One region of the Bordetella genomosp. 13 genome, then DNA from elsewhere that is predicted to be linked to it. Evidence: riboswitches for the same ligand, from Rfam matches in the RefSeq annotation. Region 1 holds a riboswitch; the other holds the start of a gene.

Region 1 (10,640 bases):
CAAGGGCCAGGCGCTCGGCGTGCCGATCTACGAACTGCTGGGCGGCGCGGTGCGCAAGAAGGCACGCATCTATGGCCATGTCTACGAAAGCTCGATCGAGAAGATCCTGGTCGAATGCCAGGCCAAGATGGATGCCGGCTTCAACGCGTTCGGCCATCTCAATCCTTTCCTGGACGAGGGCAACGACCAGGTGTGGTTCAAGACCCATATCAAGAAGATGCGCGACGCCATCGACAACGTGCATCGCATACGCGAGGTGGTGGGCGATCGCGTGGACCTGCTGATCGAATTGCACCGCCGCCTGACGCCGCCCGAAGCCGTGACCTTCACCAACGCGATCGAGGACACGCATCCCATGTTCGTCGAGGATCCCATCCGACCCGAGGGGCCCGACGCCATGGCTCGCGTGGCCGACAAGATCAACGTGCCCATCGCCACCGGCGAACGCTTCGCCACCATCTACGAGTTCCAGGCGCTGCTGGCGCGCAACGCCGTCGAGTTCGCGCGGGTGGACCTGTGCCTGTGCGGCGGCATCACGGGCGGGCGCAAGGTGGCCGCCATGGCCGAGGCTCATCACGTGCAGATCGTGCCGCACAACCCGTTGTCGCCGATCGGGCTTGCCGCCTGCCTGCAACTGGCGGCGGCGGTTCCCAACTTCGCCATTCAGGAATACGCTACGGGCTTCGAGGCCGGCATCTTCGAATCGCGGCCGGAGCACCTGGGCAGTGACGTCGTCGACGAGGTGCCGCGGCCCGACCAGGGGTTCGTCGACATTCCCAGTCGTCCCGGCCTCGGGATGGCGCTGGTACCGGATGCGCAGCAACGGCGTCCGCCGCTGTCCAAGCCGATCTCGATGCGTCCGCATTTCGACGGCTTCGTCATCGACCAATAGCCGGCAGCGGCAGCGGCTGCGGCGTGCCGGACCTGCGGGCGGCACGCCGCTTGCTGAGAAGCGGCATACCGGTTGTATGCTTTATTGAAAATGACTATCATTAACAATAAAGCGTATGACTTTGGCAACCCAGGAATTGCCGATGAACACCCACAGCCGCCACCGCGTACGACCCGCCGCCACCAGCGTCAGCATCTGGACGCTTACCGTGCTCGTCGCATGTCTCGCCATGCACCAGCTGTGGGCGTACTTCGCGGTGCGCACGCCCGCCGTGTCCGACGCGCTGCTGGGCGGAATGGTGGCGGCCGCCGCCACCGCGCTGGGCACGCTGCCCGTGGTGTTCTCGCAGACGCTCTCCGAGAAGGTGCAGGACATCATGTTCGGCTTCGGCGCGGGGGTGATGCTTGCCGCCTGTGCCTTCTCGCTCGTGGTGCCGGGCGTGGCCGCCGCCGAAGCGCTGGGACACGGCGCCTGGACGTCGGCGGGCATCGTGGGCGTGGCGGTGCTGCTGGGCGGAGCCGCGCTGCTGCTGGCCGACCGCGTGCTGCCGCACGAGCATTTCATCAAGGGCAAAGAGGGCGGCCGCGACCGCGCCGACTCAAAGAAACTGCGCCGGACGTGGCTGTTCGTCTTCGCCATCATCCTGCACAACGTGCCCGAAGGGTTGGCGATCGGGGTGAGCTTCGTCGGCAACGACGCGTTGCGCGGCACGGCGCTCGCCACGGGCATCGCCATCCAGGACGTGCCCGAAGGCCTGGTGGTGGCGGTGGCGCTGATGGCCGCCGGCTATGGGCGCGCGACGGCCGTGGCCATCGGCATGCTGTCGGGCCTGGTCGAGCCGCTGGGCGCGGTGCTGGGCGCCGCCATCGCGGGTTGGTCGGCCGCCATGCTGCCATGGGGCCTCGGATTCGCCGCGGGCGCCATGCTGTTCGTGATCAGCCACGAGATCATCCCCGAGTCGCACCGCAAGGGTCACGAGGTCGCCGCCACCTGCGGGCTGATGATCGGCTTCGTGCTGATGATGATCCTGGACACCGTGCTCGGATAAAGCCGCCGATGCGGCTGCGGCTCACCCGAGGCTGACGCCGCGTGAGTTCTGACTCGGTGCTCCGGACTCCGCGCGGGCACGAGGCGAAGCCACGGCCTACCGTGGCGCCCGCGGCGGCGGCGCCACGTCCCCGCTTTGCGGCGCCCGGCTTTCGGGGTATGCTTGCCGCGCTGTCACGCATGTTGCGGGAGAGAGCCGCTTTGTCGGCCGCCGAAGGCGCAATTCGCCCGGAATCGCTCAGGTAACCCATACCGCAACTGCATCGTCCGCGGCGCCCATCGCGCCGCACCGAAACAGCACTCTGGAGAGACCTGGTGCCCGCCCGGCGCTTCGCGCAGGCAGGCCACCCAGGCGCCGAAGGTGCAAACCCGCCGCCGCGGGGCAACTCTCAGGCAAAAGGACAGAGGGGCGGAAGAATCGGCCGATCGCCGGGGCTTTCGCTTCGCATCGGCATCGCGCAATCCCTTGCGGCGCCGCTGCCGCTGGAGTCTCTCCGCATGTCCGCACCTCTGCAACGCACCCCGCTCTACGACGAACACCTCGCCGCCGGCGCCCGCATGGTCGATTTCGGCGGCTGGGAAATGCCGCTGTCGTACGGCTCGCAGATCGAAGAGCACCACGCCGTGCGCCGCGCCGCCGGCATGTTCGACGTCTCGCACATGCTGAACGTGGACGTCGCCGGTCCCGACGCGCGCGCCTTCCTGCAGCGCCTGGTCGCCAACGACGTGGCCAAGCTGACCGTGCCGGGCAAGGCGCTGTACAGCTGCATGCTGAACCCGCAGGGCGGCGTCATCGATGACCTCATCGTCTATTTCTTCGCCGCCGACAAATGGCGCGTCGTGGTCAACGCCGGCACCGCCGACAAGGACGTCGCGTGGATGCGTCGCGTTGCCACGTCGGGCAGGTTCGACGTGACCATCGCGCCGCGCCGCGACCTGGCCATGGTGGCGGTGCAGGGCCCCGAGGCACGAGCCAAGGTATGGGCCGCGCGCCCCGACTGGCGCGCCTCCTCCGAACCGCTGGGCCCGTTCTCCGCGGCCCTGCCGGGCGACGACACGCTGGTGGCCCGCACGGGCTACACCGGCGAAGACGGCTTCGAGATCGTGTTGCCGGCCGCCGAAGTGGTCGCGCTGTGGCGCAACCTGGCCGCGCAGGGCGTGCGGCCCTGCGGCCTGGGCGCGCGCGACACGCTGCGCCTGGAGGCCGGCATGAACCTGTATGGCCAGGACATGGACGAGCTGATCCAGCCCGACCAGGCTGGCCTGTCGTGGACCGTGTCGCTGAAAGATCCGGCGCGCCGCTTCATCGGCCGCGATGCCCTGGAACAGCACGCCACGCCGGCCGCCTTCCTGGGCCTGAAGCTGCAGGAACGCGGCGTGATGCGTGCCCACATGACCGTGCGCACCGCGCAGGGCGACGGAGAAATCACCAGCGGCACCATGTCGCCCACGCTGGGCGTTTCCGTGGGCTTCGCACGCCTGCCCGCCGGCGTGCAGCCGGGCGACCAGGCGCAGGTCGACATCCGCGGCAAATGGGTGCCCGCTCTGGTCTGCAAGCTGCCCTTCGTGCGTCACGGCAAAGCCGTCGAACACTCGTAAACTCGTGCTTCCGGCCCGCCGGGGCCGGAAGGCGCGCAATCCCTTTCCCGTATCGCAGCACCCAGCCCAGGAGTTTCCATGAGTCTGCCCACCGATCGCAAGTACACCGCGTCCCATGAATGGGTCAAAGCCGAAGGCGACGTGTTCGTCGTCGGCATCACCGACAACGCCCAGGACCAGCTCGGCGACCTGGTCTTCGTCGGCGAAGTGGAAGTCGGCGCCAAGCTCAAGGCCGGCGACAAGGCCGGCGTGGTCGAGTCCGTCAAGGCCGCTTCCGACATCTACACGCCGGTGTCCGGCGAGATCGTCGCGTTCAACGACGAGCTGGACGCCAATCCCGCGCTGATCAACGAGTCCGCCTATTCGGCCTGGATCTTCAAGGTCAAGCCGGACAACGCCACAGACCTCGACGGCCTGCTGGACGCCGCCGGCTACGAGGCCTCCAACGGCTGAGTCCGCGGCCGCGCGGGCGTCATGCCGCGCGGCCCGTCTTCGGCACGCCGCAGCCGCGGCGGGCCATCGTTCTTCGAGATTGCTTCATGTCGCGCGCCCTAGACACCCATACCGATTTCATTCCCCGCCACATCGGCCCCTCCGACGAGGACCAGGCCAGCATGCTTGCCGTGGTCGGCAGCGCCAGCCTGGACGACCTGATCGCCGAGGTGGTGCCGCCGCGCATCCGCAGCGGCGAACCGCTGGACCTGCCGGCCTCGCGCAGCGAGACCGACGTGCTGGCCGAGCTCAAGCGCATCGCCGGCCGCAACAAGGTCTATCGCAACTACATCGGCCAGGGCTACTACGGCACGCACGTGCCGAACGTCGTGCTGCGCAACATTCTCGAGAACCCCGCCTGGTACACGGCCTATACGCCCTACCAGCCCGAGATCTCGCAGGGCCGTCTCGAGGCCCTGCTGAATTACCAGACCATGGTCGCCGACCTGACCGGGCTGGACATCTCCAACGCCTCGCTGCTGGACGAGGGCACCGCCGCCGCCGAAGCCATGACGCTGGCGCGCCGCGGCGCCAAGGCGCAAAGCCCGGTGTTCTTCGTGTCGCAGCACTGCCATCCGCAAACCATCGAGGTCGTGCGCACGCGCGCCATCGGCCTGGACATCGAAGTGGTGGTGGGCGACGAGGCGCAGGGCCTGCCCGAGTGCTTCGGCGTGCTGCTGCAGTATCCGCACAGCCTGGGTTCGCTGGCCGACTACCGCGCGCTGGCTGAAGCGGCGCACGCGCAGGGCGCCGTCGTGGCGTGCGCGACCGACCTGCTGGCGCTGGCCGTGCTGGCGCCGCCCGGAGAATGGGGCGCCGACATCGCCGTGGGTTCGGCGCAGCGCTTCGGCGTGCCGTTCGGCTTCGGCGGCCCGCACGCCGGCTTCATGGCCTGCAAGGATGCCTTCAAGCGCAACATGGCCGGCCGACTGGTGGGCGTGTCCAAGGACGCTCAGGGCAACCCCGCGCTGCGCCTGGCGCTGCAGACGCGCGAGCAGCACATCCGCCGCGAGAAGGCCACCTCGAACATCTGCACCGCCCAGGTGCTGCTGGCCGTGATGGCCGGCATGTACGCCGTGTGGCACGGCCCCGCCGGCATCGCGCGCATCGCCAACCGCGTGCAGCGCTACACCGCCATCCTGCGCGGCGAACTGCTCAAGCTCGGCATCAAGGTGGCCAACGATACGTTCTTCGACACGCTGCTGCTGGAAACCGGGCCGGCCACGCCGGCCATCGTCACGGCCGCCGCGTGCGAGCACATCAATCTGCGCCGCGTCGATGGCGCGCGCCTGGCGGTGTCGCTGGACGAGACCGTCAGCGCGCAAGACCTGCAGGCCCTGGTCAACGTGTTCGCCGCGGGGCTCGAGCAGGACGACGTGGCTCTCGACGTGGACGCGCTGGACGCGCAGGCCGCGGGCGGCATCCCGGCCGCGCTGCGGCGCCAGGGCGCCATCCTGGTCCATCCAGTGTTCTCGAGCGTGCGTTCCGAGACCGACATGCTGCGCTATCTGCGCAAACTGGCCGACAAGGACCTGGCGCTGGACCGCACCATGATCCCGCTGGGCTCCTGCACGATGAAGCTCAACGCCACGGCCGAGATGATCCCCATCACCTGGCCCGAGTTCTCGCAGGTGCATCCGTACGCTCCCGCCGCGCAGGCCGAGGGCTACCACGATCTCATCGTGCGCCTGTCCAAGGCGCTGTGCGAGATCACGGGCTACGACAACATCAGCCTGCAGCCCAATTCGGGCGCGCAGGGCGAGTACGCCGGCCTGCTGGCGATCCGCGGCTATCACCAGGCCAACGACCAAGGCCAGCGCAACGTCTGCCTGATCCCGTCGTCGGCGCACGGCACCAATCCCGCGTCGGCGCAGCTGGCGGGCATGGAGGTCGTGGTGGTGGCGTCCGACGCCAACGGCAACGTCGACATCGACGACCTGCGCGCGAAGGTGGCCAAGGTGGGCGACAAGCTGGCGGCCCTGATGATCACTTATCCGTCCACGCACGGCGTGTTCGAAGAGGCTGTCACCGAGATCTGCGACATCGTGCATGCCGCGGGCGGCCAGGTGTACCTGGACGGCGCCAACATGAACGCCATGGTCGGCGTGGCCCGGCCGGGCAAGTTCGGTTCCGACGTCTCGCACCTGAACCTGCACAAGACCTTCTGCATTCCGCACGGCGGCGGCGGCCCGGGCGTCGGGCCGGTGGCGGTGCGCGCGCACCTGGCGCCGTACCTGCCCGGCGTGCTGAACGAGCAGGGGCGCCTGCCCGCCGAGGCGCACGTCGGCCCGGTGTCGGCCGCGCCGTACGGCTCGGCCGGCATCCTGCCCATTCCGTACGTGTACATCGCGCTGATGGGCGCCGACGGCCTGAAGCGCGCCACGGAAGTGGCCATCCTCAACGCCAACTACGTGGCCACGCGCCTGGCGGGACACTATCCCGTGCTGTACGCCGGCCGCAACGGCCGCGTCGCGCACGAATGCATCCTGGACGTGCGTCCGCTGAAGGAGACCAGCGGCGTGTCGGCCGAGGACATCGCCAAGCGACTGATGGACTACGGCTTCCACGCGCCTACCATGAGTTTCCCGGTGGCCGGCACGCTGATGATCGAGCCGACCGAGTCCGAGGGCCTGGCCGAGCTCGACCGCTTCGTCGACGCGATGATTGCCATCCGCGAAGAGATCGCGCAGATCGAGCGCGGCGAACGCGACCGCGACGACAACGTGCTGAAGAACGCGCCGCATACCGCGCAGATGCTGCTGGCCGAGGAATGGCACCACGATTATCCGCGCCAGCAGGCCGCCTATCCGCTGGCCTCGCTGCGCGACGGCAAGTACTGGCCGCCGGTGGCGCGCGTGGACAATGCCTACGGCGATCGCAACCTGGTGTGCTCGTGCCTGCCGATCGAGGCGTACGCCAACTGAAATGACGCGGACCGCCCCGTGGGGCGGCCCGTGTCCGGCAACGCGGGGCCGGCTCGACGCCGGCCCCGCGTTTTTTTACTTGCTCTTGCGCGCGGTGTTCAGCGTCTCGGCGAACTGAGGCACGGTGTCGAAGAACGTCTGCACGAAGGCTTCCACGCCGTCGCGGCCGATGCCGCCGTAGGCGTTGATATCCATCTCCAGCGTGGGCCTGTTGTCCTCGTCGATGTAGGCGCGGGCCCAGCGGTTGCCGCGGTTCCAGTCGTTGATGAGCTTCAGCGGCTCGGGCTTGATCGGCTCGTACACGGCGCGCAGCATCGCGTTCTCGCAGCCGTCGTCCACGTCGCAGCTGGTGAAGAACACGTTGATGCCCGTGGCGCCGCTGTCGGCCGGCTTGACCTCCATTTCGGGCTCGCCGTATTCGTCGGTGCGGGCCTCGTACTCGTAGCCCGCGGCGGTGATCAGGTCGCCGATGGTGTCGTTGGTCAGCATGTGCAGCGTCGAGCTGTCGGCGCCGCCGCTCTCGCCCGAGGCGGATTCAGGCATGCCGAGGTCGGCGTCGTCGCCGTCCATGCCTTCGGGGCCGGCGATGCTGGACAGCAGGCTGTCCACCGGGATCTCCTGGCCGTTCAGCGTGGCCTTGGCGCCGTCGTACACCAGGTCGATGCGCATGTTGTCGCCATCGCTGCGCACGATGCCCATCATCTCGGCCATGCCCGTGGAGGTCTGGATCTCGTCGGCCGCGCGCGTGGCGGCCTCGTCGGGCGCGACGCCCTGGGTGGCCACCAGCACGCGCGCCAGCAGGTCCTGCGCCATCGGCTTGGAGACCACCACGTGGGCCTGCATCGACTTGATGGCCTGGCGCACCAGTTCTTGCACCGGCGCGTCGGCGTCCTTGGGCGGCTGCAGCGCCAGCGTGTAGGTCAGGCGGCTTTCGCCCTTGTCGGTCTTCCACAGCACGGGGTCCACCGTCAGCGTGGGGCCGGCGACCAGCAGGTCGCGCACGTCGGAAACCGAACGCTTCATCAGCTCGGCAGCCGCGGCGTCGTCGGTCTCGCCTCCGGTCGACTGGGCCATCATCGCGTTGACCAGGTCGGTGTACGTGCGGGCCAGTTTTCGGGTCGCATTGCCTTCCAGGTTGGCGAGCTTGATCGTGATCTGTCCGTTGCCCATGTCGGTGGAGCCCACGCTGAGCTTGCCCACCGAGTAGACGGCCTCGCCGTTGATGGTGGTGTCGTTCTCGCCGATCTTCAGGGTGTAGGCCAGGTCGTCCAGCGCTGCCGATACCTGGTCGGCCGGGCCCTGGATGTCGAGGCGCTTGACCTTCATCGACGTGTCGCCCACGGACACGCCGAACTTGCCCAGTCGCGTGTCGACGTGCATGTCCACGCCGTTGATGGCGATCTTGTTCAGTTCTTCGTCGGTGGGGTTCTCGATGCTGAGCGAGTCGATGCGCATCGTGCCCTTGATGCCTTCCTCGGCGCGCCGGTACTCGCCTTCCATGGCGGCCCCGCCGAAGACCAGCGTCGTGCCCTGGTGCTCGACCCTGGCGGCCGCCAGGCCGCCGGTGCCGGTGCTGTCGCCGTTGTAGTGCACCACCGAGTCGCTCCACAGGGGCGCCTTGCCCTGCGTCGCGGCGAACAGCGGCTTGAGCGCCTCGGTCTGGACCAGTTCGGCATGGACGAAGGCCGCACGCGGCAGCAGGTCGCCGCGGGCCAGGGCGCCGCCGGGGAACGGGCCGTGCTGGATGAGGGTGTCGATCTCGACCATGCCGGGCTTCAGCACGATGGGGTCCTCGCCGGGCGCCGCCTGGGGCGCCTGCATGGTCAGCCCATAGCGGGCGCGCGTGGTGAAGAAGCCGCGGTCATAGCTGACCCGCTGCAGCTTGGCCTGATAGCCGGGCACGGCCTCGGCCAGCTTGGCGTTCAGTTCCTGGATCTGGGCCGCTTCTTCGGACTCGAGGCGCTTGCCGGTATACCAGGTGCCCCCCAGCCAGGCCCCCGCGGCCACAACAACCACGCCGGCGATGATCGCCACACCTTTCTTCATCGTTATATACGCTCAGTCGGTTTTGAATGAGGCGGCGCGCGGGTCCTCTCGTGGGCGCTCCGCTGGCGCTGCCGGGCGGCTTCAGCCCGCCGCGAGTATACCGGCGCGGTTCCACGCAAAAGCGTGCCCGCAGTTACCAGCATTGTCAAAATGCAAACGGCCGCGAGCGCCTACATGTCGTCCAGCGGATAGATGGGGCGGCGCACGTGCTGAAAGCGCAGCTGCCCGTAGTCCGAAGTGGTGACTCCCAGCCCGGTGCACGGGATGACCTCGGTGGCCATGTCCTCGAAGCCGGCTCGCCAATGCACCCGGCTTTTCAGCGCCACGTAGCGCTTCTGCGTCGGGTCGATGTCGGCCGACAGCAGGCAGTTGACGTCGAAGGGTTCCTGGTGGCGCGACACGATCACGATCTCGACGCGGCCGGTGTCCAGCACCACCGTCAGGCCGGTGTCGTTGCGCACGCCGCGATACATGGGCCCGCGATTGAGGTACACGCCGTCGAAGACGAGCTTGACGCGGCCGGTCACCGTGAGCGGTGCGCTGTGTTCGCGCAGCGCGGGCATGGGCACTTTGCCGCCGAGCGGCAGCGTCACCGTATGCCCGACGCCTGCCTGCGCCGCCTGCTGTGCGGCCTGCGGATCGCAGATGGCGTAGAACGCGACGTCCTCCAGTTCCTGCCGCAGTATCTCGGCCAGCACCGTCGTGGTGTCCATCGTGCCGCCCGAGCCGGTGTTGTCGTAGTGGTCCAGCAGGATGACCGGGCCTTGCGTCAGCGACTTGGCGCGCGCGATGGCGGGTTCCAGCGGCTCCGGGTGGAACACCCACTGGTCGCGGTGCCGCCACGCGGCATCGAGCAGTTCATCGCGGCATTGCTGCGCCTCGCGCAGATTGGCGTCGGTGCAGACCACGGCGGAGAGGCCGGCTTCGCGTATGTCGGCGTGAGGGAAGCCGGTGAACACCGAGGCGGCGATGATGCCCTGCGCCTCGAGAGTCCTGCAGCGTTCCTGCAGCGACTTGTTGGGATCGGCATGCGTGCCCTGGCACATGATGTGTGGCAGCATGGGCTTGTTGCCCCAGGCCATCACCGGCCGGATCTCGCCGCGCAGCGTGCGAACGATGGCGTCGGCCGCGCGCACGCCCGATTCGCGGATGTCGACGTGCGGGTAGGTGTGGAAGCCGGTGATGACCGTGGCGTGGCGCACCATCTCGTCGTACACGTTGGCGTGCATGTCCAGCGTGACGCCCACGGGCGTGGAAGGATCGATCTCGCGCAGGCGCGCCAGCAGCGTGCCCTCGGCGTCTTCCACGCCCTCGGCCACCATGGCGCCGTGCAGGTCGAGCAGTATGGCGTCGAAGCCGCCTTTGCGGGCTTCATCGAGCATCAGGCCGCACAGCGTCTCGTAGGTGGCGCGGTCGGTGGGCGCGCTGGGCCAGGACTCGGCCGCCACGGGCACCACGATCTCGGCGCCTTCGCGGCGCGCCACCTCGATGTAGCCCCCCAGGCCGCTGTCGGTGCCTTCGTAGGCGCGGATGGCGCGCTCGCCGGACAGGATCTCGGGATTGCCCCGGAAGAACCGCGAAAGAGGCGTGGACACCGGCGAGAAGGTGTTCGTCTCGTGCTTGATCATTGCCAACAGCCA
Region 2 (10,640 bases), 1.2 Mb from region 1:
GGCGTCCCGAGCGGCCGCCGCCCGGCGACTGGCGCATGACGGCGCTGGACGTGGGGCAGGGCACCGCCATCGTCGTCGAGACCGCCACGCGCGTGCTGGTGTACGACGCTGGGCCGCGCCGCCACGACGGCACCGATGCCGCCGAGCGCGTACTGGTGCCGTACCTGCATGCGCGCGGCGTGCGCGCGTTGGACGCCTTGGTCATCTCGCATGCCGACCTGGACCATGCCGGCGGCTTGCGCAGCGTGCTGGCCGCCATGCCGGTGGCCGTGTCGTATGCCTCGTTCGACATCAGCGCGCACCTGCGGCGCGAGGGCGCGAAGCGGCCCGACGGCTGGAATGAGGCGCCACCCATGCCGCATGACATGCAAGCCTGCGAAGCCGGCATGGAATGGAAAGTCGATGAAGTGACGTTCCGCTTCGTGCATCCGCCCGCGGCCGGCGGTCGCGGCGGTGTCCGCGCCGCTGCCCGCGCCAGCGACGACAACGCCCGCAGCTGCGTGCTGCTGGTCCAGGGACGCACGCACGCCATGCTGCTGCCGGGCGACGCCGGCACGGCGCAAGAGGCGTTGTATGCGGCCGAGCTGCCGTCGCTGGACCTGGTGGCGGCGCCGCATCACGGATCGAACACGTCTTCCGGCAATGCGCTGGTGCGGGCGGCCGAGGGCGCGCACGTCATCGTGCAGGCGGGGCACCTGAATCGCTTCCGACATCCGGCCGCGGCGGTCGTGGCGCGCTGGCGCGCGGCCGGCGCGACGTTGTGGCGCACGGATCTGCAGGGCGCGATCCTGGCCCGGTCGTCGCCCGACGGCCTGCGCGTGTGGGCGCAGCGCGACGCCGCGCGGCGCTACTGGCATGCGCCGCTTGACGAGCGCGCAGAGGCTAGCGCAGGTCCGCCTGGATGAGACCGACCACCTGCGCCGCGGTCGCGCCCGACAGGGTCCAGCCCAGGTGGCCGTGCCCGGTGTTGTAGTACACGCCCGGCCTGCGCCCGCGGCGCACGCGCGGCATCATGTCGGGCATCATGGGGCGCAGCCCCGCCCACGGCACCACGCGCGAGGTGTCGATGGAAAAGTTCGCGCGCGCCCAGCGCACCAGCGGGGCGATGCGGTCGGCGCGGATGTCCAGGTTGTGGCCATTGAACTCCGCGGTGCCCGCGACGCGGAACCGGTCCTCGCCCAGCCGTGACGTGACGATTTTCGCGCGTTCGTCCAGCAGGCTGGTCCAGGGTGCGTCGTGCACGCTCTGCGCGTCGTTCAGGTGCACCGTGATCGAATAGCCCTTGACTGGGTACACATTCAGCCGATCGCCGGCCATGGCCGCCAGGCCACGACTGCCGACGCCGCCGCAGATGACCACGGCATCGGCGTCCAGGCGTTCGGCATCCCCCGCCGGCTGGTCGGTGCCGGCGTCCAGCGGCAAGACGTCGACCTGCACGCCTCGGCCGGCGAAGCGCAGGGCATGGGTCTCGTGGCCATACAGGAAGCGCACGCCATGCCGCTTGCACGCATCGGCCAGGCCGCGCGTGAACTTGTGGATGTCGCCGGTGGCATCGGACGGCGTGTAGTAGCCGCCGAAGTACGTCCCGGTCAATGCCGGTTCGATCCGCCGAATCTCGTCGGGCGTGACCGCGCGCCGCTCCAGCCCGCCTTGGCTGAGCAGCGTATTGCCCCGGCCCGCTGCTTCGAAGCTCTCTCGGTCATGATAGAAATGCAGGATGCCGCGCCTCTCCAGGTCGAAGGCGATGCCTTCCTGCTCGGCCATGGCGAACAGGTGGCGGCGCGCCTCGATAGCCATCTGCGCGGTCGCGATCGTGTTGTGACGATACTTCCGCATGGCCCACAGGAACTCGGCGAGCCAGCTGTACTTGTGCCAGGATGGCGTGGGGTTCAGCAGCAGGGGCGCGTCCTTGCGGAACATCCAGCGCAGGCCCTTGGCCAACGTGGCGGGGTGGTTCCAGACTTCGGCGTTGCAGGCCGACAGCTGGCCGCCATTGGCGAACGATGTGTCCATGGCGGCGTACAGGCGGCGGTCGATGACGCTGACATCGTGGCCTGCCTGCCGGAGCAGATAGGCGGTCGTGACGCCGGTGATGCCGGCGCCGATCACGGCGATATGGGACATTTCTGTACCTTGACGAAAAGAAGGGCGGTGGCCCGTTGGCCATCGCGCCCCATCTGTCTTGGTACCTGAGAGCTTGAACCGCGTCGCGCGGTATCCCCTTCGGTGGACGCGATGCGTCTCTCTCCAGATCGTCTGGCCCGCGCAGTCCTTTTGCCTGAGAGTTTCCGGGGCGGTTGCTCCGTCGGCGCCAGCGGCATCGCTGGACTCTTCTGCGCGGCCTTGATACGACCCGTGCAGCATATCGAAAGGGCTTGGAGCGCGGCAAGTCTTTTCTGCCACGGCGCATGCGCAAGCGCGTGCGGATTGATGAGGAAAACTCAATGCTGGTCTATGAAAACCTCGTCTTGCCCCGCGCGCGCCGACGCTACCATTTCATGCATGGCACGGTCCCGTGCGGCCACTTCGAAGCGTGGACGGCCCCGCCCGAATTCCCCCATGCCCAGCCTCTTATCCATGCAACCCAGAGCCCGGGCGTACCGGGTCGAACCAAGGTGAAATCATGCTCGACAAGTACCTGCCCAACAGGCTGATGCGCGCCGGCGCGCTGCCCGCCCTGTTGCTCATCGCCGCGTTCGCGTCCCAGGCGGCCGCCCAGCCGGCGGCATTTCCCGCGCCCGGCCGCCCGATCCACCTCGTGTCGCCCAGCCCGCCCGGCGGCGGCACGGACACCACGGCCCGGCTGCTGGCCGCCAAGGTGTCGCAATCCACGGGCTGGCAGTTCGTGATCGAGAACCGGCCCGGCGCCGGCAACATGATCGGCCTGGTCTATGGCGCGCGCGCCGCGCCCGACGGCCACACGATAGTCCTGGGCGAGACGAGCAACCTGGTGTCCGCGAAGTACCTGTACAGCAAGCTGCAGATCGACCCCGAAACCGACGTGGCGCCCGTCGCCCTGGTCGGCACCGGAACGCTGGCGTTGGTGGTGTCCACCAGCAAGCCCTACCAGTCCATCGCGGATGTCGTGGCGGCCGCCCGGCAGTCCGAGTTGACGTATGCGACCTCGGGCAACGGAACGGTGGGCCACCTGGTGTCGGCCAGCTGGGCCAGGCAGAGCGGCGCGAAGCTGGTGCACGTGCCGTACAAGGGCGCCGGTCCGGCCATGACAGACCTGCTCGGCGGCCAGGTCGACATCTACTTTTCGTCGCTGTCGGCGGCCGCGCCGCTGATCAAATCCGGCAAGCTGCGCGCGCTGGCCGTGACTTCCGCCCAACGCAACGCCGATTTTCCGCAGGTGCCCACGCTGGCCGAGGCCGGGTTCCCGGGGCTGGACTACTACGTGTTCTACGGTGTCGTCGCGCCGGCCGGGACGCCGCCCGAGACCATCGGCACGTTGAATCGCGAGATCAACCGGACGCTTGCGACGCCGGAGATGAAAAAGGAACTGGCGGACAAGGGCGTGGAAGTGCGGATCACCGGCACGCCGGCCGAGTTCGATGCCTTCCTGGCCGCGGAGCGCGCGAAGTGGCGCAAGGTCATCCAGGAGACGGGCGTCACCATCGACTGACGCGGCGCGGCGGATCAGGCGTCGGAGCGGCAGGTGGCGACGAAGGCGTCCATGACGGCCGAGATCCTGCGGTTGCCTTCGTCCGTCCGCCGCCATGCCAGTGCGATCTGCCGGTGCGGCGCGTGCCTGCCCAGGTCGACTTCCTGGACGCCGTAGGCTGCCGCCAGCGGCCGGCGTGGCCGAGGGATGACCGTGACGCCCATGCCCAACGACACCAGCGACACCAGGGCGTCCATGGACCTCAGCTCCATGCGGAACGCCGCGCCGGGCACGATGCTGCGCACGTGGCGCGCCGCGACTTGGCCGCCGGGCAGGCCGGTATCGTAGGCGACCCAGCCGTGGGCCTTGACCAGGGCCTGCGGGCTGCGTTCCGCGGCGCCGGGAGGCGCGAGCATGACGTAGGGTTGCCGCACGAGGTCGCCCCAGGCCAGGCGGCTGGAGCCGCCGCCGCCGGGACGCACCACGAGCGCGACGTCGATCCTGCCGGCCCGCAGTTCCTTGAGGATTTCGTTGGTGTCGTTCAGCGGAGGAATCTTGACGTCGAGCTTGGGATGCCGTTGTTGCAGCGTCAGCAGCGCCTGGGGCAGCAGGTCGCTCTGCATGCTGGTGATGGCGCCCAGCCGCAGCCTGCCTTCGATGGCGATCGAGGGCCGCGTGCGCAGCGAGGCGATCGTGTCCGCAAACTCGTCGGCCGCGGCGGCGATCTGCAGCGCGAAGGGCGTGGGCTTGATGACGCGTGTGCTGCGGTCGAACAGCGGCTGTCCGAAGAACTGCTCGAGCTGCTTGACCTGCAGGCTGACGGCGCTGGGGCTGCATCCCACCGCTTCGCCGGCGGCGGTGAAGCTGCCGTGGACGAGGATGGCGCGCAGCGTCTCGAGGGATCGCAGATTCATGGAAGCACCGGAGCAGGAACATGGAGACGGGGCGCCGATAAGGTACCCCAGGAGCCATGCGTACGCATAGCAGGCCGCAGGCACAGCGCAATTCGCGGCCCGCGCGGACTTTCAGCAGGGGCCCGTGCCCCGCATACTTGGCGGTCCGGCTGGACAGGACCGCACCACGACAGGCAGCCACAATGAACCAGAACACGAACGTACCGAACCACGCCATCGACCTGCGCAGCGATACCGTCACGCTGCCCACCGCAGACATGTACGAGGCGATCGCGACGGCCCGGCTGGGCGACGACGGGCTCGACGCAGACCCCACCGCCCGCGAACTCGAGGCGGCCACGGCAGAGCTGCTGGGCAAGGAAGATGGCGTGTACTTTCCAAGCTGCACCATGGCCAACCTGGCCACGATCATGGTGCAGGCGGCCCGCCAGGACATCGTGCTGGCGCAGGAGGATTCGCACATCTACGGGGCGGAGCGCGGCGGCGCCGTGCTGACGGGAGCCTTTTACCAACCCATCCGCGGCGAGTGCGGCGCGATGGACCTGGACCTGTTGTCCGACGCCCTGGACTCGCGGCGCAGCAAGCTGCGCACCGCGCTGGTGTGCCTGGAGAACACGCACAATAGCGCCGGCGGCACGGTGCTGCCGGTCGAGTACATGCGCGACGTCGCCGCCCTGGCGCGCGCGGCGGGCGCCGCCGTGCACCTGGACGGCGCGCGCATGTTCAACGCGGCCGCGTATCTGGGGGTGCCCGCCTCGGCGCTGGCCGAGCATGCCGACACGGTGGCCGTGTGCCTGTCCAAGGGACTGGGCGCGCCGATGGGCGCGGTGCTGGCCTGCCCCGCCGCACTGGCCGGCAGGATCCGCACCATGCGCCGCGCGTTGGGCGGCGGCCAGCGCCAGGTGGGCATCGCGGCCGCCGCCGGCCTGGTCGCTATACGGTCCATGGTGGCGCGACTGGGCGAGGATCACGAGACCGCCGCGCGCCTGAGCGCGCAATTGCGTGAGCAGGCGCCGGCGCTGCGCGTCAGCGTGCCGCAGACCAATATCGTCATGGTGGATACGTCGCAGACCGGCCGTCCGGCCCAGCAATGGGCGGCCGATCTCGCGCAGTCGGGCGTGCTGGTGCGGCCGTGGAGCCGCAACGTCCTGCGCTGCGTCACGCACCGGCACATCGTGTCGACGGACGTCGACCAGGCCTGCCAGGTCTTCGCTGCGCTGGCAGTTCAGGGGCGATAGGCGCGCCTTCGGTGTTCAGGGCGGCGGGTGCAGCACGCCTTCCGCGTCGCGCGCCTCGCGGCGGATTTGCGCCAACGCCACGCGTTCCGCCTCGAGGACCGGCCGGCTCAGCTTGCGCAAAATGCCGATCTGCCGGTAAGGCTTGGGTTCGCCGATGGGCCGGTAGGCGACCTTGCGCATGTTCAGCGACGGCAGCGACAGGGCCGGCAGTATCGTGATGCCCAGGCGCGCAGAAGCCATGTTGATGGCCGTGACCATGCTGACCACTTCGTGGACCGGCTGGCGCGGCATGCCGGTGACGAGGATCGAGGCCTCGACCAGTCGGCGCACGCTGGATTTCTGCGGCAGCAGGATCAGCGGATGCGCGGCCAACTCCGCCCATTCGACCTGCCGGCTCTTGCGCAGCGCATGACCGGCCGCGAAGACCGCGACCAGCTCGTCCACGAACAGTGGCTCGAACGAGAGGTCGTCGCTGGCGTGGGTGAACATGCCGACCCCGAAGTCGACCTCCCGGTTCATCACGCGCTCGACGAGCACGTCGTTCTGGTCCTCGATCATCTGCACCGAAATGCTGGCGTGGCGCTCGCGCAGCGCGGCCAGCGCCCGCGTGCCGATGCCGAAGGCGAGCGAATGCAGGATAGAGAAGGCCACCCGTCCGCGGTGGCCGAGCGCCAGGGCACGCATCTCTTCATGGGCATGGTCCAGGTCCTGCAACGGCCGGCGCACGCTGTGCAACAACTGCTGGCCGGCCGGCGTGAGGTCGACGCGGCGGGTGGTGCGGTCGAACAGCGCCACCCCCAGCGTGGCCTCGAGTTCGCGTATGGCCTGCGAAAAGGCCGGTGGACTCATCGCCATGTGCGAAGCCGCGAGGGCGAAGGATCCCAGGTCGGCAGCGGCGACGAAACCCTCGAGCTGACGCAGCTTCAGTTTATTAGGCATTTCTTAATAATAGCTTCGAAAATTCCAATAGTCATGAGATGCCTTTCGTCGCAAGATGGCGGCTCGCCTGTGGGCCGCCGTCAAACGGTGTCCCGAACCTGGAACAACGGGAATCATGGAAAAGTATTGGATAGGCATCGACACGGGGGGGACGTTCACCGACCTGGTGCTGCGCGACACCGATAGCAGCGTGTGCGTGTACCACAAGGTGCCGACGCGTACGCAGGACCCGGCGCAGGGCATCCTGGACGGCATACGCGAACTGCTGGAACTGGGCCGCGTGGCCCCGGCCGATGTCGATTTCGTCGTGCTGGGTACGACGCTCGCCACGAACGCAGTGCTGGAGGGCACCTGGGCGCGCACCGGCATGCTGACCACGCGCGGCTTCGCCGACGTGCTGGACATTGCGCGCCAGCGCCGGCCCCACTACTTCAATCTGGACATACCCAAGCCCGTGCCGCCGTCGGCCCGGGTCGACCGCTTCGAAGTGACGGAGCGCCTGGGCTGCGACGGCCAGGCCCTCGCCGCCCTGGACGAAGACGCGGTGCGGCGGGCCGTCGCGGCGCTGAAGGAACGCGACGTCGGCGCGGTGGCGGTGTGCTTCATGCATGCCTATGCCAACCCCGAACATGAGCAGCGCGCGCTGGCCATCGTGCGCGAGCAGTGGCCGCAGGCCTATGTGTGCGCGTCGGCGGACGTGCTGCCCGAACTGCGCGAGTACGAACGCTTCGTCACCACCGCGGTGAACGCGAGCCTGATGCCCGTGATGGACCGCTACCTGGAGCGCTTCGAACTCGGCGTCAAGGAGATCGGCGTGCAGCGTGCGGCGCGCGTCATGCAGTCCAATGGCGGCGCGGTCACCACGCGCACCGTCCGCAAGCTGCCCATCAATACGTTCTTCTCCGGCCCGGCCGGCGGCGTGATGGCGACGGTGGCCACCGGCGCAGACGTCGGGGAACGCGGCCTGATCGCGTTCGACATGGGCGGGACCAGCACCGACGTATGCCTGGTGAAGGACCTGGCCCCCGCCATGAAGAGCGAGCGCCCCATGCGCGGCCTGCCGGTCCGTGCCCCGACATTCGACATCCACACGATCGGGGCCGGCGGCGGCAGTCTGGCATGGCTGGATGCCGGGGGCATGTTGAAAGTGGGACCGAAGAGTGCGGGCGCGTATCCCGGCCCGGCCGCCTACGGACGCGGCGGCACGCTGCCGACGGTGACCGATGCCAACGTGCTGCTGGGCAGGCTCAGTCCCGTGTCGCTGCTGGACGGCCGCATGGACGTGTTCCCCGCGAATGCCGAGACCGCGATCCGCGAGATCGTGGCCGAGCCGCTGGGCATGACCGTGGCGGACGCCGCGGTCGGCATCCTGAAAATCGCCACTGTGCACATGACGGGCGCCGTGCGCGTGATTTCGGTGGAGCAGGGCGAGGACCCGCGCGAGTACGCGCTGGTGGCCTTCGGCGGCGCGGGGCCGCTGCACGCGGCCGAGGTGGCCCTGTCCGCGGGCATGTCGCGCGTCATCGTGCCTCCCCGTCCCGGCCTGCTGTCCGCGCAGGGGCTGCTGCAATCGGACCAGCGCGGCGACTTCTGCATGACGTGCCTCGTCGCGGCGGAGCCGGCGCAGCTCGGCCGCGTGAACGCCGGCTTCGAGGCGCTGCAGGCGCGGATGCAGGCGTGGCTGCAGGACGAGTCGGCTGGGGAGGGCGCCCAGGTGCAGCGCACCTGGCAGATCGACATGCGCTATGCCGGGCAGAGCTCGGAACTGACGCTGCCGTTGTCCACACCTGTGGTCGATGCGCAGATGCTGGATGGATTGCGCCAGATCTTCCACGACCGGCACGAGGCGATGCTGGGCTACAAGCTGCCCACCCACGACGTCCAGATCGTCAATGTGCGGGGGGCGGTGGTCATCCGCTCGGACAAGCCCGCCACCGCCGGCATCGCCGGAGACGGCGAGCTGCAGGCGGCCATCTCGGGGCACCGGTCGGTGTGGTTCGAGGCCACCGGCTTTGTCCGCACGCCGATCATCAAGCGCGACCGGCTGTTCGCGGGCGCCGCGTTCACCGGCCCGGCCGTGGTCGAGCAGATGGACACGACGACGGTGGTGCCGCCCGGCGCGCGGGCCAGCGTCGACCGGTACGGCTATCTGCACCTTGACCTTTCCGACATCATCAACACGCAAGGATTCCAGGCATGAACAAGCCCATCGATCCGATCCGCGCCGAGGTCGTCGCGCGCTACCTGCTTGGCGTCACCGAAGAGATGGGCGCGGCCCTGACGCGCGCCGCGTTCTCGCCCAACATCAAGGAGCGCCATGACTGCTCCACCGCCGTGTTCGATGCGGACGGCAACATCATCGCGCTGCCGCAGCGCGTGCCGATCCACCTGGGCTCGATGGTCGGCGTAGTGGACGCGATCCTGCAGAAGGTGTCGCGCAGCGACATACGGCCTGGGGACATGTTCATCGCGAACGACCCGTATCACGGCGGCGGCTCGCACCTGCCGGACATCAACATGATCGCGCCGGTGTTCCACGAGGGCGCCATCGTGGCCTTCGTGGCCAACATCGCGCACCATGCGGACGTCGGCGGCATGGTGCCCGGTTCCGAGGCGGCGGTCTGCACCTCTATTTTCCAGGAAGGTCTGCGCATTCCGCCCGTGCGGCTGGTGTCGGGCGGTGCGCTCAACGGCGACATCCTGGACATCCTGCTGCTGAACACCCGCACGCCCGAAGAGCGTTCGGGCGACATTCGCGCGCAGATCGCCGCGAACACGGTGGGCATCCGCTCGGTGCAGGCCTTGTTCGAGCGCTACGGCACGCAGGAACTGCAGGATACGATCCGCGGCTATCTCGATTTCACCGAGCGCCGCTTCACCCGCGCAATCCAGGAGCTGCCCGAGGGCACATACGTGTCCAGCGATTTCCTGGACGGCAACGAAGAGGGCGAGACGGCCGAGATCAAGCTGGCGCTGACCGTCGGGCGCGGCCGGCTGGTGCTGGATTTCGCAGGGTCGGCACCGCAGCTGCAGTCGGCGCGCAACATCCCGTACCGGGCGCTGATCGCCACCGTCTATACGGTGCTCAAGAGCATGCTCGACCCGGAGATCGCGGCCAACGCCGGGTACTTCCGCACCATCGAGGTCCGGATTCCGGAAGGCACCGTCGTCGGCCCGGTGGCGCCGGCCGCCATCGGGGCGCGCGCGATCTCGTGCGCCGTGCTCGGCGACGTCATTGCCACGGCGCTGTCGCAGGCCATGCCGGGCAAGGCGCTCGCCCGCAGCGGGCCGCACCAGCTTATCGTGCTGGCCGGCGACGACCCGCGCACCGGCAAGTACTTCGTGAACTACGAGACGCTGGCCGGCGGCATGGGCGCGCGCTCGTACCGCGACGGCATGGACGCGGTGCGGGTGCATGCGTCCGGGTCGTCCAACTTGCCGGTCGAGGCGCTGGAACAGGCCTATCCGTTTCTCATCGAACGCTACGAGATCAACGCGGACAGCGCGGGCGCCGGGCGGTACCGTGGCGGCGCGGGCATCCTGCGCGATTACCGCATCCTGGGCGAGAACGTCGTGCTGAGCCTGTCTTCCGAACGCCAGCATGTGGCGGCGGCCGGCAGCGAGCATGGCGGCGATGGCGGCCTGGGCCGCTTCATCCTCGATCCGGACACGCCGCAGGAACGAAGGCTGCCTTCCGCGGCGGCCGAGATCCGGCTGCGTGCCGGCCAAGTGCTGCGCGTCTGCACGCCGGGCGGAGGCGGCTACGGCGCGCAGGGCTGATCCCCGGAGAGGGGCGGCAGGAGACAGACATCCAGACAAGGGGAAAACAATGAAGACTTGCATATATGAACTCATGCTTCGCATGCGCTGGGCCGGACTGGCCCTGGCGCTGGCTTGTGCGGGCGTCCAGGCTCAGGTGGACTATCCGTCCCGGCCCATCCG

Evidence for each region. Region 1 has a riboswitch for glycine ahead of gcvT (glycine cleavage system aminomethyltransferase GcvT). Riboswitches for the same ligand answer to the same signal wherever they lie in the genome.
Region 2: another riboswitch for glycine. It lies ahead of CAL15_RS09250 (D-amino acid dehydrogenase); the one in region 1 lies ahead of gcvT (glycine cleavage system aminomethyltransferase GcvT).

What each region holds. Positions count from the first base shown of each region.
Region 1 covers NZ_CP021111.1:883,731-894,370, forward strand. Annotated here, with positions in the region: gene CAL15_RS04135 (mandelate racemase/muconate lactonizing enzyme family protein) at 1-892, shown strand, start outside; gene CAL15_RS04140 (ZIP family metal transporter) at 1,035-1,940, shown strand; glycine riboswitch at 2,116-2,204, shown strand; glycine riboswitch at 2,232-2,354, shown strand; gene gcvT (glycine cleavage system aminomethyltransferase GcvT) at 2,438-3,538, shown strand; gene gcvH (glycine cleavage system protein GcvH) at 3,617-3,991, shown strand; gene gcvP (aminomethyl-transferring glycine dehydrogenase) at 4,078-6,954, shown strand; gene CAL15_RS04160 (DUF945 family protein) at 7,030-9,000, opposite strand; gene CAL15_RS04165 (M81 family metallopeptidase) at 9,171-10,640, opposite strand, start outside.
Region 2 covers NZ_CP021111.1:2,041,658-2,052,297, reverse strand. Annotated here, with positions in the region: gene CAL15_RS09255 (DNA internalization-related competence protein ComEC/Rec2) at 1-905, shown strand, start outside; gene CAL15_RS09250 (D-amino acid dehydrogenase) at 883-2,124, opposite strand; glycine riboswitch at 2,176-2,253, opposite strand; glycine riboswitch at 2,257-2,346, opposite strand; gene CAL15_RS09245 (Bug family tripartite tricarboxylate transporter substrate binding protein) at 2,624-3,628, shown strand; gene CAL15_RS09240 (LysR family transcriptional regulator) at 3,643-4,521, opposite strand; gene CAL15_RS09235 (threonine aldolase family protein) at 4,704-5,759, shown strand; gene CAL15_RS09230 (LysR family transcriptional regulator) at 5,775-6,698, opposite strand; gene CAL15_RS09225 (hydantoinase/oxoprolinase family protein) at 6,814-8,898, shown strand; gene CAL15_RS09220 (hydantoinase B/oxoprolinase family protein) at 8,895-10,478, shown strand; gene CAL15_RS09215 (Bug family tripartite tricarboxylate transporter substrate binding protein) at 10,528-10,640, shown strand, end outside.